DNA from 2 places in the uncultured Desulfobulbus sp. genome. Region 2 is predicted to be linked to the other one. Evidence: riboswitches for the same ligand, from Rfam matches in the RefSeq annotation. Region 2 holds a riboswitch; the other holds the start of a gene.

Evidence for each region. A riboswitch is a leader RNA that binds a small molecule or an ion and turns the genes downstream of it on or off. The one in region 2 is predicted to bind cobalamin.
Region 1: linked by a shared signal. The riboswitch ahead of ACHZCX_RS13450 (sirohydrochlorin cobaltochelatase) and the one ahead of cobU (bifunctional adenosylcobinamide kinase/adenosylcobinamide-phosphate guanylyltransferase) in region 2 are both predicted to bind cobalamin.

Annotation. Positions count from the first base shown of each region.
Region 1 covers NZ_CAXXTL010000002.1:2,058,839-2,066,339, reverse strand. Annotated here, with positions in the region: gene ACHZCX_RS13465 (SpoVR family protein) at 1-652, opposite strand, end outside; gene ACHZCX_RS13460 (DUF444 family protein) at 685-2,073, opposite strand; gene ACHZCX_RS13455 (serine protein kinase PrkA) at 2,120-4,180, opposite strand; gene ACHZCX_RS13450 (sirohydrochlorin cobaltochelatase) at 4,410-5,309, opposite strand; cobalamin riboswitch at 5,731-5,911, opposite strand; gene ACHZCX_RS13445 (cache domain-containing protein) at 6,186-7,501, shown strand, end outside.
Region 2 covers NZ_CAXXTL010000002.1:1,126,152-1,133,652, reverse strand. Annotated here, with positions in the region: gene ACHZCX_RS09310 (transporter substrate-binding domain-containing protein) at 1-413, shown strand, start outside; gene ACHZCX_RS09305 (ATP-binding protein) at 451-2,709, shown strand; gene ACHZCX_RS09300 (CAP domain-containing protein) at 2,902-3,336, shown strand; cobalamin riboswitch at 3,438-3,573, shown strand; gene cobU (bifunctional adenosylcobinamide kinase/adenosylcobinamide-phosphate guanylyltransferase) at 3,595-4,260, shown strand; gene cobS (adenosylcobinamide-GDP ribazoletransferase) at 4,271-5,047, shown strand; gene cobC (alpha-ribazole phosphatase) at 5,044-5,643, shown strand; gene cobT (nicotinate-nucleotide--dimethylbenzimidazole phosphoribosyltransferase) at 5,652-6,746, shown strand; gene ACHZCX_RS09275 (hypothetical protein) at 6,697-7,251, shown strand; gene ACHZCX_RS09270 (hydrolase) at 7,287-7,501, opposite strand, start outside.

The sequences.
Region 1 (7,501 bases), 930 kb from region 2:
GATGTTCCTTCAGCATCCGGTTGTAACGGTCGATCTCCCGAGAATAGGTGCTCACCGCCGGTTTTGGCCCTCGCTGGAGAAAGATGTCGAAGTAGTAATCGAGCAGGCTGAGGCTGCGTTCGCCGGTGTGCTCACCGCTCTCCGCCAGCAGGTCGAAATAGCCCACCAGATTGTCGATGGTGCGGGCAAATTCGATCACATAATCGACCCAGCGCCCCTTCTCCGAACGCAGCTTGGCAAAGAGGCGCTTGTCGGCCAGGGCCCGGCCGGTGAAATCATAGTTCCAGGTGTGGCGAAAAAAGAGGTTGTTCTGAAAAAAATCAATGTGGCCGATCACGTGATAGAAAATCATCACGTTGAGCCAGTCGGGATTGTTGTCGTTGTAGTAGGAGATGGGCGGCCGGGTGTTGATGACCGTCTCGTAGGGGTTGTTGGGGTAGAGTTCGTAGCGGCCCTGCCCCCCGAGCACCTCGACCTCCTGCACCCAGTAGTCGTACAAGGTGGGAATCATGATTTTCGGGCTCAGTTCGACCAGGTCGCGGTTGGTGACGATGTACTCCAGGGTCTCGTCCTCAAAGCGCAGACCGGCCTGCCGGGCGCGCTCCTTGCAACCTTCCATGATTCGTTTGGCATGCTGACTGATCAGTTCCATAATCCCCACCGGAGCGGGCGCACCGCCTCTTGTTAAGAAATCAGACGCTTAATCCCCTCAATGACCCGCGTTTCAGTGCTCTCCTTGGCCATCACATCGAGTCGGAGCAGCTCTTTTTTGCTCTCCAGAAGGCCCGATTTGCTGAGATATTTCTCCACCTCGCTGCGGCGGGTCCCCTCCAAACCGTTTTCGGCAATGGTGATGCCGACCCGGCTGGCATAGATCAGCATCTTCTCCAACTCAGGCAGGGACTCCTCGCCGTAGGTGTCCCAGTCGTCGCCATCGGTGCCGTGAAAGACATAGATGGAGTAGTCGCGATCCAGCTCTTCCTCGGCAACGATCTGGTTAACCAGCCGATAGGCCGAGGCCACCTGGGTACCGCCGGCGACCTGCATCGAGTAGTAGGCCTGGAAATTCTCGACCTCCCGCGCCTCGGTGTCATGGAGGACGAAGCGGGTTTCCACCTGATTCTGGTACTGGTAGCTCAGCCAGGCGTAGATCAGCACATGCTGGTTGACCACCAGCTCGGTCGGCTTGCCAGCCATGGAACCGGAGTAGTCGCGAACGAAAAAGACCACGGCCTGGGATTCATAGTCCTTTTCCTTGGACAGGATGCGGTAGATCCGGTCGCGGGGCGAGACCATGAGGTTGCGGGTATCAACCTGGGCCCCAGCCTGCACGCGCCCCAGGGCAATATTGGTTTGGATCACCCGCTTCAAGGTTGCCTTTTTATCCAGAATCTGGCCAAAGCCCCGGTTTCTATCGGTGAGATCGTAGGCAAAGCGGGTCAGGGACCGCTTCTTCCCCTTGTCGCGCAGATTGGGCAGGGCAAACTGCTCGGTGAGAATACGGCCCAGGTCGTAGACCGTGGATTCCAGCTCATGGGTGCCGCCCTGCCCCTGTCCGGAGCCGCTGCCGCCGCCCTGCTCTTCGCGCACCGGCTGCTCGCCGATGAGCTCGCCCTCTTCGCCCTCGCCAACTCCGCCTTCGCCCGGTTCCTGGCCTTCTCCGCCTTCGCCTTCCTCTTCCTCGGAGATCCGGTCGTGAATCAGTTTTTCCTCCACCGTGGTCGGGATGACCACCACCTTGTCGTCACCGTCCCGCCCCGGCTTGACCAGCTTGCCCACCCGGATCTTGCGGGGAAAACCGTCCTTTTCCCGCTGCAGGTCCCGCTGGAGTAGATGATCCAGGGACTGAGCCGCCACCATCGACAGCACGGGCGAGGGCTGCCCTTGCGCGAAGATTTCCGGATCGTTGTAGCTGTACAGGGAGCGAGTCACCGGGGGTGGGGTGAACAGATGGGCGCGCTTCGGGTCGCCAACCTGCTCTGCCATCGCCAGTTCCCGTTCGATGACCCGCCGCTGCGTCTCCGTCAACCCTCTGGCCTCAAGCCTGTGATACAGCTCTCGCAACCTGTCCATCGCCGTCTCCACCATTCGATCCGTTGAGCCCGCCCAGCCTCGCACCTCAGTTTTCATCAACCTGGGTGCAGAAATATTCGATGGTCTTCTGGGCACAGGTGAGGCAGTAGCCAAGTTTGTGCAGCATGGTGTCGATCATCCGGTCGTAGAGTTTCTGATTTTCTTCGTTGGTCCGGTTGGCTAGGGCCCCGATCAGGCTTCCGGCCCCGGCGATGTCGGACTTGAGCCGGACATCGGTCACCGCCTTAACCAGCTCGAGGTTATCCATGAAATCATAGTCCGGGTTAACCGAGATTTTCTGCCCGTAGATTTTGCGGATCGAGGTGCGGAACGAGTCCTTCTGCTCGCGGATCTTCAAGCCCAGACAGGCCTCGACCGAATCGATGTAGCGCTCATCAATCTTGAGGGCCAGGAGTTCGCCGGTCTGCGGATTTTTATATTTCCACATTCGGTCCGCGCCTAAATTCTCGGCATCGATGCCGATAATCATGTTGACGTAGTTGATTACGTCCTTGCGGATAGCCAACGGTTCGTCCATATAAGCGTTGAACATCTCGGTCATAATCCGCTCGCGGTAGAGCCCCTTGGCGATCTTGAGATCATCGAGGAACTTGGCCCGATCGGCAACCTCGGAGACATAGTCGAGAATCACCCGCTCAAGTGCGGTGAACACGTCGTAAGCGAACATGCAGCGGCCTTCGTTGGTCTCCGAGCTCTCCAGCATCAATTGCATCGAGCGGCCCAGGTTGCGCTGGCCGAGCCCCTTCTGGCCGAACCGTTTGGTGATGTCGTGTTCCTGATTGAGGGTGTCGATCACCTCAGAGAGCGTTTTGAGGCTCTTTTCACCCGCCACCTCGCCGGCGGCAAGCTTCATGGTCTCGATCGGTGTCAATTTCTCCGAGCGAGGCAGCCGGGTCAGGACCACGGCCACCGAGGCGGCGTAGTTGAGGTTCGGGTCCTGGTGCATGGTGTCGCCGGTCAGGGTGGTCTTGGACTCGTTGCCGATGGCGTAGCTGGTCAGGGCATGCTGCTGGCGGTAGTTGGTGTTGTGGGAGACATAACAGATCCGGCAGCGGTCGATGATCGGCGCCTCCTCCTTTTCGGCAAGAAAGCGGTTGAATTCGGCATTATTGCTGGTGGCGACGATCAAGGTGTCGATCGGCCACTTGTAGCCGTCAATCTCGATGGTCCGGTTCTGAATGATGCCGAGATAGACCTGCACCAGATCTTTCTTGTTCTTGTAAATCTCGTCGCTGAAATGGATACCGCCGCCGGCTACCCGGGCCAGAGCGCCCCGCCGCAGGTCGAAACGAAAGGGGTTATTGGTATCGCTGATGTGCAGCAGCCGTTGAATCGATTCTTCGCCCAGGAGGTCGACCGCCGATGAGGTGATCTTGTCCTTGGCCGGGTACTTGCCGGTAACCGTCCCCAGGCTCTCGATCAACGGCACCGGTACCAGCTCGATGCATTTGAGCATCTCCTCGATATCGCCATTGGTCATCATCCTGATATCGTTCCAGATATAAGCGGAGCAGGCGCCCAACGGCCGATAATTATCGGCCCATTGGGCCAGGACCTTGTCACTGACCTTCCATTTCTTGGCCAGGTAATTGGTGGTTTCGGCGCGGGTGTCAAATAGGTTCAGCGCCAGGACCATCGGATCCTCATAGGTCTGCGATTCAATCGCCTTAATGCCGCCGTAAGTGCCGATCCGGTCGAGATTGGTGAAACGGAAAGAATATTTTTTGTTTTTCGGCAGGGAGAGGAAATCGCGGTATAGGCTGCACAGGTACTCAACCAAAAAGGTCTTGCCGTTGCCGGGCTCTCCCACTAAAACAAAGGCCATTTCCTTGGACGAGCCGCCCTGGGAGGCATCCTTGACGAACGAGACAAAGGAGTTGATCTCGTCGTACATGCCGATGATGTGTTTCTTGCCCTCGCGAAAGATGGTGAAGTCAAAGGTACTCTTCCCATTGACCGTCACCTTGTTAATGTCCTTGTCCAGAATCATCCGACTGACGCTCTGAAAGGCGTTTTCAAAGACACGCTCACCTTTTTTGACAGCAAGAATGTGGTGATGAAGGGAATTGTTCTTGGGGTCGGTCATCATGCGCCTCCTTGACGAGGTATGGATATGTTGGCCACAGCGGATTATATCTTTATTATCGCTGTAACTTTGACGAAATTCAAGGAGTTATTGTAACTGTCACTGCTTTATCGGCGGTGAGAAAAAGGGGCGGAGGAGTGCGGCGGGTCTCCTTGAAAAACTGAAAAATAAAGAGGCAGTTCAACGAAACGATGGGACTGCCTCAGAGAATTTGATGCCTTAATCGTGCCTATTGCACATGCTGCATGGCTGTTTTCAGATTTTCCAGCCAGAGATCAACGATCGGGTCGAACTCGGCCAACCCCTTGAGCACGGGCACGCTCTCAATGCCCGCTTTGGTCAACTGACTTTTCCAGGAATCGGGTTCGTCGCCAGCCATGTCGTTCATAGCGTGATCGCCGGCTACAGTCATCAGGGGGACAAGGTAGGCTTTTTTGATCCCTTTCTTAACCAATGCCTCTTTAACCTCGTCAAAAGAAGGGTGGCCCTCCACCGTGCCGACATACATATTGGCGTCCATCTTCTGGGCCTTCAGCATCAAGGCCGAGTAGATGGCGTCACTGGGATGATGGGTGCCGTGTCCCATGAGCACCACAGCCTCATTAGCCTGACGCTCCTTGGGCACAATCGTGGTGGCCACTATTTGCAAGGTCTTTTCCATGGCCTCATCGCTGGACAAGAGCGGATAGGCCACCATCACCTTGTCAAAGCCCCCAGCCATCTGACCAAAGAGTTTGCCGTTGGTATAGATTTCGTGGAACTCGGCACCTGGAATCATGTGTAGCGATTGCATCACGACCCGGGTATACCCCTGGTCCATCAGCTTGGCCAGCGCGATTTCCGGAGAATCGAGGACTGTTCCTTGCTTGGCCAGTTTTTTGCGGATAATTTGCGAGGTGTAGGCCCAACGGATCTCCGTATTAGGGTAGGCTTTCTTCACCTGCTGCTCGATGTTGACAAAAGCCGCTTGGCCACTGGGAACGCTGGTGCCGAAGGTGACCAGCAGGATGGCTGGTCCCTTGCCGGCCTTGGCTTGAGGACCGTGGGCAGCCTCGCCGGCCCAGCAGGCCAAGGGAGTGATGAGCATAAATGTCAGAATAAGCAGCAGATGTTGGGCGCGATGAAACATTGTGGACGACCTCCTCGAAAAGTCTGAAGAACATGGGCACAGCCAGGACCATCCCGGCTTTTGACCGTGAAAACGACGGCGGGTCGAACGACTCCGGCACCTCCTGAAAGTATCCGGACAGCAAGCAAGGGGCTGGGGAGATACGGCAGTGATCCCGTCGGCAAACAGTCTCACTGCCGGACATCCCGGACATGGCAAACCGTCAGACCCTCTTCTCCTGAAAAGCTGCACCAACAGAAAAAAGAGCCGTTCTTCCGAGGAAAGGCAGGCCTCACTCTGGGAGTGTTGCCAAGCTTTCCACCGTATTGATCCGGGATTGCAGCCGTAACCGCAGACAAAAAAAATCCCCGGATCATTCTTCAATGATTCGGGGATGCCCTAGTTTATCCACGTATCGGCGCCGTCCCCCTGATCCGCGGAGGGAGGCTGTCACGTTTCAGGCAGGTATTCTGACTCCCGGTTCATCCTCCCACCGCGTCTTCCCGACCTTGGCCAGTGACATCTTTGCGGTGTTCGTCCCCGGTTACAGCGGCGGGCCCGTCTCCGATTTCCACGGAGTTCCCAATTATTCCTCGAAAGGAACCTGAAACCTGCCTTTAAAAAACCTGATCAGACCGGGAAAGTCAAGTCGAATTTTCAGACGGGGAGTGGAAGCCTTAGCCGCTCTAAAGTGCCAATGGCTTGCGGGTAAAAGCGAGCAAGAATCCTTGCTGATCTCAGCGGTAATCGTTATGGTGCTACAAGAAATGGTGATTTTGAATGCGGTCCCGCCGGTGCAGACAACGTTCGAAACGGGGCAAGAATTCTTTCGCAGCGGCCGCCGATCGCCACCTTCCCTTTTATCGCCAATCATGAGAGCATAAGCCTGTACCGTGCATGGAAAAGATTAAAAAACGAAGATTTGCCCACGCCATTTCCATCAGGATCGCCCTCCCGGCCCTGCTCACCATTGCTCTGTTCGTTACCGCTACCTTTGTCATCATCCTCCCCTCCCTCAAGGACAATCTCCTGACAAAAAAACGGGAGATGCTGCGGGAGTTGAACACCATCGTCTGGGACATGGTCTCTTCCTACGAAAAAATGGAACGGACCGGCCAGATGACTCGGGAAAAAGCCCAGCAAACAGCCCTGGGTATTATTCGAGATCTTCGGTACGGGCCGGAGAACAAAGATTATTTCTGGGTCAACGATATGCAGGCCCTGATCGTTGTTCATCCCTACCGGCCCGATCTCCATGGCGAGGCAGTCCCCGACGTCCGTTATCCCAAAGGAAAAAATCTGCTGGAAGAATTCGTCAAGGTGGTGAAGGCCCAGGGGGCGGGCTATGTCGATTACCGCTTTCAGTGGCAGGACGACCCCACCAAAATAGTCCCCAAACTCTCCTATGTCAGAGGCTTCGAACCCTGGGGCTGGATCATCGGCACCGGCCTCTACGTTGAGGACGTCAACGTAGAGATCGGCCTGATCGCCAAACAACTCAATGCCATCGCCACCGTCATCCTTCTCTTTGTTTCTTTTCTGGCGTTTTACATCATCCGCCACACGGTCCTGGCGGATCGGGTTCGGCGCATCATCTCGGAGGAAAGGGAAAGTCTGCTGAGGGCGCTGGAAGAAAGCAACGAGCGGTTCCGCTCCCTGGTGGAAACCACCAGCGACTGGATCTGGGAGATCAATCCCCAGGGGATATACACCTATTGCAGTCCCAAGGTGCGTGACCTGCTCGGTTTTGAACCGGAGGAAATCATCGGCAAGCATCTGGTGGATTTGATCGCGATCAAGGAGGTGGAGCGAACCAGCCGGATTTTCAAAAAACTCATCGACTCCCACAAACCGTTCAGCGACTTTGAAACCATCTGTCAGGCACGGGACGGGCGGGTGCTGGTCATCGAGAAAAACGGGGTGCCGGTGTTCAGCGACAGCGGTGAATTTCTGGGATACCGGGGAATCGCCCGTGATATTTCCGAGCGCAAAAGCGCCCTTGAAGCCCTCAAGAAGAGTAGGGACGAACTCCACACCAGTTTGGAAGAAACGGTCAAATCGCTGGCGATGGCAGCTGAGAAGCGGGATCCCTACACCGCCGGTCATCAGATGCGGGTGGACATGCTGGCCTGCGCCATTGCCAAGGAACTGGGGTTGCCGGAAAAACAGCTTGAGGGGCTCCACTTCGCCGCCCTGCTCCATGACATCGGCAA
Region 2 (7,501 bases):
CGTACTCCTGGGAACACCTTGACGACCTCAAGGATCGCACCATCGGTCTGACCATCGGCTATGCCTACAATGATGTTTTTGCCGATTTGCGGAAGCAGCAGCCCGCGATGTTCACCGAGGCGGCGAGCGATCTGCTCAATTTCAAGAAACTGCTGAGCGGCCGCATTGATCTCTTTCCCATCGAGCGGGCCGTGGGGTATTTTCTGATCAAAAAGGATCTGAGCCCGGAGGAGCGGGCCAAGCTGGCGGAAGATCCTAAGCCTCTGGCCGAGTTCACCCCGTATCTCCTGCTTTCCCGGGTTGTTCCGGGGAACGAACAGCGGATGCAACTTTTCGACCGGGGACTGCAGCAATTGAAGGCAAATGGCCGCTACCAGGCCATCATGGCACCGTGCTCCCCTGAAGGCCAATGAGTTCAACGCGCCGGATTAGGCCTGGAACCCAGCCACTGTGCAATCAATAACCCCTCCCTTTTCTTTCTTTGGCACCCTGAAAAGCCGCCGCCTGTCAATGCGCCTGCTGGCAGTTATCGGCGGTTGCAGCCTGTTGTGCATCCTTCTGGCTATTGCTTTTCAACTCACCACCGAATACCGGCGTGATCTCGCCGGTATCGAATCGCGGTTGCAATTCATCGAAAGCAGCTATGTCCCGGCCCTCACCGCCGGGGCCTATCAGATGGATGAGGAACAAATCCGCCTGCAACTGCGCGGGGTGCTCCAACTGCAGGATATCGTCTATGCACGGGTAAGGGAGCAGCTCAATACCAAGGCCTACGACATTACCGAGGGGGATGGCGGGGAGCGGGGCACGATCAGCCGGGAATATCCGCTGGTCTATCAGGCCCAGAAACCGGTTCCGGTTGGTATCCTGCAAGTGCGCGCCAGCCTTGACGGGGTATACGCCCGCCTCCAGGAACGGGCGATGACCATCTTTCTTACCAATGCCCTGCTCATCGTTCCCCTGGCCTTGGCGATTCTGGTTGTTTTCCAAGTGGCCCTTAATCGTCACCTGGTGCGCATGGCCCGGTACACCAGCAGTCTGTGCCTCGAATCTTTGGATCAAGAGTTGCGCCTGCAGCGAGCACCGAGCCGGTCCGGGAAGCCGGACGAGTTGGACCAGTTGGTTGCGGCCATCAACGGGATGCGGCTGCGCATCCGCGAGGATATGGGCCACCGGCACGAGGCAGAGCAGGAACTGCTGTTCCGCAAGACCTTGCTTGAATGCGTGCTTGAGGCAGGAATCGATGGCATCTGCATTGTCGGCGAGGACAATATCTGTCTGTTTGGCAACAGTCATTTCCGATCTCTTTGGCAGGTGCCGATCGATTGTCTGCCCGGAGCTTCGATGCAACCGCTGTGCTCCCAAATCGAGGCCCAGGTACAGGAGCCGGAGCCCTTCCAGGCAGCCCTGACTCAAGTGGGGCAGGTGCCCGATACAAGGGTGCAGGGCGAAATGGTCCTGACGGACGGTAAAGTGGTTGAGTACTACAGTGTCCCGGTGCAAAGCGGCGAGGGAGTTCGCTATGGCCGGTTATGGAGCTTCCGTGACGTCAGTCAGCGCAAGGAGCTGGAGGAGCAAGTGCGCCAACACCGCAAACTGGAGACCCTGGGCAGCCTGGCCGGAGGTATTGCTCACGATTTCAACAACCTGCTTTCGCCGATCATTGGCTATGCTGAATTGGGGCGGAAACGGTTACCTCCTGATAATCCGCTCTTCACCGATCTAGGGCAGATTCTCAAGGCGGCGGGGCGGGCCACCGACCTGACTCGGCAGATCCTGGCCTTCAGCCGCAAACAGATGCTTGAGGTCAGAATCATCGACCTCAATGAGTTGATTCGCGGCTTCGAAAGCATGCTGCAACGGCTGATCGGCGAGGCCATCACCGTACGGACCGTGCTCAGTCCCCTCCCGGTCCCGATTCGGGCGGATAAAGGCCAGATTGAGCAGGTGGTACTCAACATGGCGGTCAATGCCCGCGATGCCATGCCGGAGGGTGGCACCCTGACCATCGAAACAGCCGAGGCGCACCTTGATCAGTCCTATGCCGAGCACCACGCGGAGGTCGAAGCGGGAGATTATGTTATGCTGTCGATCAGCGACACCGGGACGGGAATTGATGAGGCCGTCCGCAATCGCATCTTTGAACCGTTCTTTACCACCAAGGAGCGCGGCAAGGGCACGGGGCTGGGGCTGGCGACCTCGTTTGGCATCATCAAGCAACATCATGGCCATCTGTGGGTGTACAGCGAGCCCGGCCACGGTGCCACCTTCAAGATTTATCTGCCTAAGGCCGAAGGAGCTCTGCAGGCCCCGGTGGCGGAAGTTGAAGTGGGTCTGGCATCGGGGGGTGGCGAGCAGATCCTGGTGGTTGAGGACGATGCCTTGGTGCTGGAGTTGGTCTGCGAAACCCTGGCTGGCCACGGTTACCGAATCATAGCGGCGGAGAACCCGGAAGTGGCCCTGGAGCGGGCGGCCCAGGTGGCTGGCATCGATCTCCTCCTGACTGATGTGGTCATGCCGAAGATGAACGGCCGTGAGCTGCATCGGCGGCTGTCAAGTCGCATTCCTGATCTTAAAGTTGTCTATATGTCCGGATATACAGAAAATGTCATCGCCGACCAGGGCATGCTCCACGAAGGCGTCGATTTCATCCAGAAACCCTTTGCCGTCCGCACCCTGCTGCAGAAGGTGCGGCAGGTTTTAGGGTGATCGTGGGCACGCTCCCAATGGGCACTCTTTTTTGCTTAAAAAAAGACGAAAGGGATTTCTTCGACGTTTGGGAGCGAGGCAGTCGCTGGGAAAAACGGAGTGGCTGTCGGGTGGATTTTTTCTCCATTCGTTCTTATTTAATAACCAAGACGTGAATCACCTAGGTTTGCTATCCAATTTGTAACGAGATCGATGAATATGAAGGTCATGTTGGTTGCTGTTTTTTTGTTGTCTCTGGCGGTCTCACCGGCGCCTGCCCGGGAGTTGCCCGATGAGGGCGTCTCGCTGTATTGTCGTACCCTGCTGGAGCAGATCAATCTGTACCGCCAGGACAACGGGTTGAATCCGCTGCGGTTCGATGCCCATCTCAACCATCTGGCCAAGAATCACAGCTTTGCGATGTTCCAGCAGAAGCGGATGAGCCACAACAAGTTCGACGAGCGGTTTGAGCGTTCCGGCAGCCGGCTCTGCGTCGAAAATGTCGGCTGGAACTACAGCACGCCCCTCAAACAGTTCGATGGCTGGCGCGGATCGAGCGGGCATGATCAGAACATGCTGAAAGATGGGGTCTCCAAGGTCGGGATCGCCGAGGTTGGCAATTACGTCACCTTTTTCGCCTGTAAATAACCCGCTCGCCCTTTGTGACTTGAAGCGGCTACGCTGACGTGTTCCTCAGAGGGTGCCACTCCCGTGTTATTTGCCCCTATCTTTTTTTTCCTGAATTCGATATAAACAGCCTGTGCACCGGCTGGGCTGGGTGCCGTCTTTCGTATGGAGGAAACGGGTGCAAATCCCGTGCTGTCCCGCAACTGTGATTTCGCGATGAGCGGAAAAGCCAGACACTCCTCTTGAACGTGGGTCTTCGTGGAATGAGACACCGGCGCCGTGCAAACGACTCTCGCCTCCTCCTCTGAAGAATCTCTCTGCTCGATCAACCATGTCGCTGCCTCTCTATGCGAGGCGCGGCAACTACTCCTTGGTGTGTTCATGGGACGCATTATCCTTGTCACCGGTGGGGCCAGAAGCGGCAAGAGCAGTTTTGCCGAACAGTTGATTGCCGGCATCGGCACCGATATCGCCTATATCGCTACGGCCCGGGCCTTTGATGACGAGATGACGGACCGCATCAAAAAGCACCGGCTGCAGCGGCCCGCATCCTGGCAAACCTTCGAGACCACGACCGGCCCCTCCGAGGTGATTGCCAGCGAAGGCCCTCATTTTGCCGCCATGCTCCTGGATTGCCTGACGGTGATGATCAGCAACCGGATGCTGGTGCATCCCATGGATTGGGACCAGCCGACCGTAAACCAGTTAAACGAAGTCGAGGCGGATGTGATGACCGAGATCGAGGCCATCATTGGGGCTGTTGCCGGTAGCCGGGCCGATCTGGTCGCTGTCACTAACGAGGTCGGCTACGGCATCGTACCGATTGCGCCGCTGGCCCGGTTTTTCCGTGATTGCGCCGGCCGGGTCAACCAGCGGATGGCAGAGGCTGCCTCGGAGGTCTATCTGGTGGTGGCCGGTCTTCCCTTGCGGCTCAAGGGAGAGTGAAGGTGGCTTCATGAGGGCGCTCATTCTCATGATTCAGTTCATGACCCGGTATCCAATTCCGGTGCAGGTTGAATTCACCGCCGAGCGTTTTGTCCAGGGCATGAAATGGATGCCGCTGGTCGGTTTGTTGGCCGCGCTGCCGGCCGCCGCTGGCTATCTGCTTGTCGATGCCTTGCTTGGTCGGGAGCTGGCGGCCATGGTCGCGGTAATTGGCTTGATTACCGTCACCGGCGGCCTGCACCTCGACGGCATCGCCGACACCGCCGATGGTCTGTTCAGCTACCGCTCCCGCGAGCGGATGCTCGAGATCATGCGCGATTCCACTCTGGGGACCAACGGCGTGATCGCCCTGGTGCTCACCATTTTGCTCAAGTACATCCTCCTTCAGACTATTCCAGGCACCGGCGGCGTGCCGGCCGTGTTGATCACCCCGGTACTCGGCCGGGTGGCCCTGACCTGGCATTCGGCGGCGGCCCGCTATGCCCGCGAGGAGCGAGGGATCGGCGACTATGTCAACCAGACCGGCCTGGCCCAGGCGGCGGCCGCCACCCTGATGTCCCTGTTTCTGGTGACCTCCATTCTATTCCTCTGGGGGGTGCACCCGTCGCTGGTTCCCCTGGTGGTTCTCATCCTCCATCTGCCGCCGATCCTCCTGGCTGTTCTGTTTGCCGCCTACCTCAAGCGGCGGTTGGGCGGCATCACCGGCGACACCATCGGTGCCAGTATTGAGCTGGCCGAAATTCTCAGCTTCCTTGTTTTTCTTCTTGTCTGGAAATTTTTATTATGAACCCGACCAAACTGTATCTTATTCGCCACGGCGAAACCGAACCGAACAAAACCGGCGTCCTCATGGGCAGCACCGATACGCCCCTCAACGATCATGGCCGCCTGCAGGCCGCCTCCCTTGGCGAGCGGCTCAACGCCCTTGAGGTTGATGCCATCTTTTCCAGCCCCCTCTCGCGGGCGGTGGAAACCGCTTCGCTGGTTTTTGGTGAGGAGGCGCAGGTCATCACCGATTCCAGTCTCCAGGAGTTCCATTTCGGCGAGTGGGAGGGCATGCATTTCTCCGAGATCGCCCAGCAGTATCCCGATATCTGGAAGTTGTGGCTGACCGACTGGGAACAAACCCGGATTCCCGGCGGCGAGGCCTTCCCCGCCTTCAAGCACCGGGTGATCAGCGTGGTTGAGGAGATCGTCCGCTATAATGCGGGCAAGCGGGTGGCGGTGGTCTCGCACGGCGGCTGCATCCGTTCGCTCCTGGCCCATTTCTTCAGCGAATCGGTCTCCAAGGGCTACTGGCAGTTCAAGGTCGATAACGCCACCTTGTGCGAGATCGAAATCATGGGCCAATTGCCCATTCTCATCCGTTTTAACTACAGGTAGGGCACACTATGCACTTGCTTAAGCAGACCCTGGAGGCCATCCGGCCCACCGACCGGGTGGTCATGGCCGCCGCCCAGAAGGAGATCGATTACTGCCTCAAGCCGCCGGGCAGCCTCGGCAAGCTCGAAGACATCGCCCGCCAGATTGCCGGGATCACCGGCAAGGTGCATAACGCGATCAGCAAGAAGGCGATTGTGGTGATGATGGCCGATAACGGCGTCTGTGCCGAGGGGGTTGCGATGTATCCCCAGGATATCACCCGCATCGGCGCCGACTTTGTCACCTCCGGCCGCATGGGGGTGAATTTCCTCGCCAACTATGCCAAGGCCGATATCATTGCCGTTGATATCGGCATCCAGGTCGATGTCGATCTGCCCAGGGTGCTCAACCGCAAAATCCGCTACGGCACGGCCAATTTCCTCAAAGAGCCAGCGATGAGCCGGGAAGAGGCCATCCGCGCCATCGAGGTGGGGATCGAAGTGACCAATACGGCCATCGACCAGGGGTACGATCTGATGGGGACCGGCGAGATCGGCATCGGCAACACCACCGCCAGCAGCGCTGTGCTTTACGCCTTTACTGGGGCAAATATCGACCGGGTGGTCGGCCGGGGCGCGGGCCTGACGGACGAGGCCTTTGAACACAAGAAAGCTGTGGTGCAGCAGGCGGTGCGATTGCACCGGCCGGACCCGGACGATGCCCTCGATGTGTTGTCCAAGGTGGGCAGCCTCGATATCGCCGGTATGGCCGGGACCTATCTGGCCTGCGCCGCCCGCCGGGTGCCGGTGGTCACCGACGGCCTGATCTCCAACGTCGCGGCGCTGACGGCCATGCGGCTCAAGCCCGAGGCCATCGAGTATATGATTCCGTCGCACATCTCGTTTGAGCCCGGCGCCAAACTGCTCAAGGAGATCACCGGCCTGGAGCCCATGATCGATATGAACATGCGTTTGGGCGAGGGGACGGGCTGCGCCCTGGTGTTCAGCATCATCGAGGCCGCGCTCCGGATGATCGAGGAAATGGGCACCTTTGCCGCCATCGGGAAATCACGCGATGAAATTGGGGACCACATCATGGCTTACCGGGGAAAATTTCCTCGATAACGCCCGTCTGGTTGAGGGGCGGGTCGACTTTGTCGAACTGCTGGTTTACACCTGGGACCGGCCGATGCGCGCCAAGGTCGGTTCCTGGCTCGACGGTCTGGCGGCTCTTGACCTGGAATACACGGTCCATTTGCCCACCGACAAGGTTGCAGGAGCGCTGGCTGTCGCCCAATTTTTTGCGGAGAGCGGCTTTCCCCTGCTCAATATGACCCTGCATCCCTTGCCAGGCTGGCGGGAGGTGGATTGGCCGGAGCTTGTGGCCATGGAAAACCTAATCGACCAGGTCGAGTTTCACCCCCGCTTCACCTTTGATCTCACCCACAGCCTGCTGGGCAAACCGCTGCCCAGCCACTTTCACCCGCACATCGTTGACTCCACCTTTCCGGCACCGACGGCCAGACCGATCACCTGCCGCTTGATGAACACACACTGCAGCAGGCGGTGCCCCTCCTCAATGCGGAAATGCTGGTCTGTTTCGAAATCTTTGACCTGGCAGACGCCTTGAACGCCGCCGACAGGCTGCGCGTCTTCGATCCCCGGTTAGGGTAGAGGGTCGGCAGCCGCCAGATGCTCATTGAGGAAGGCGGGGGCGAGCCGATCGATCAGGCAGCCGGTCCGCCAGGGAAAGCGGCTCTCAATGAAACCGACATGGCCGCCGTGGGGCTGGATCGCCAATCGCACGCCGGGGCCAACCTGATCGGGTCTGGGAACATTGTGCGGATACATGAAGGGATCATCTCTGCTGTGAAGGATCA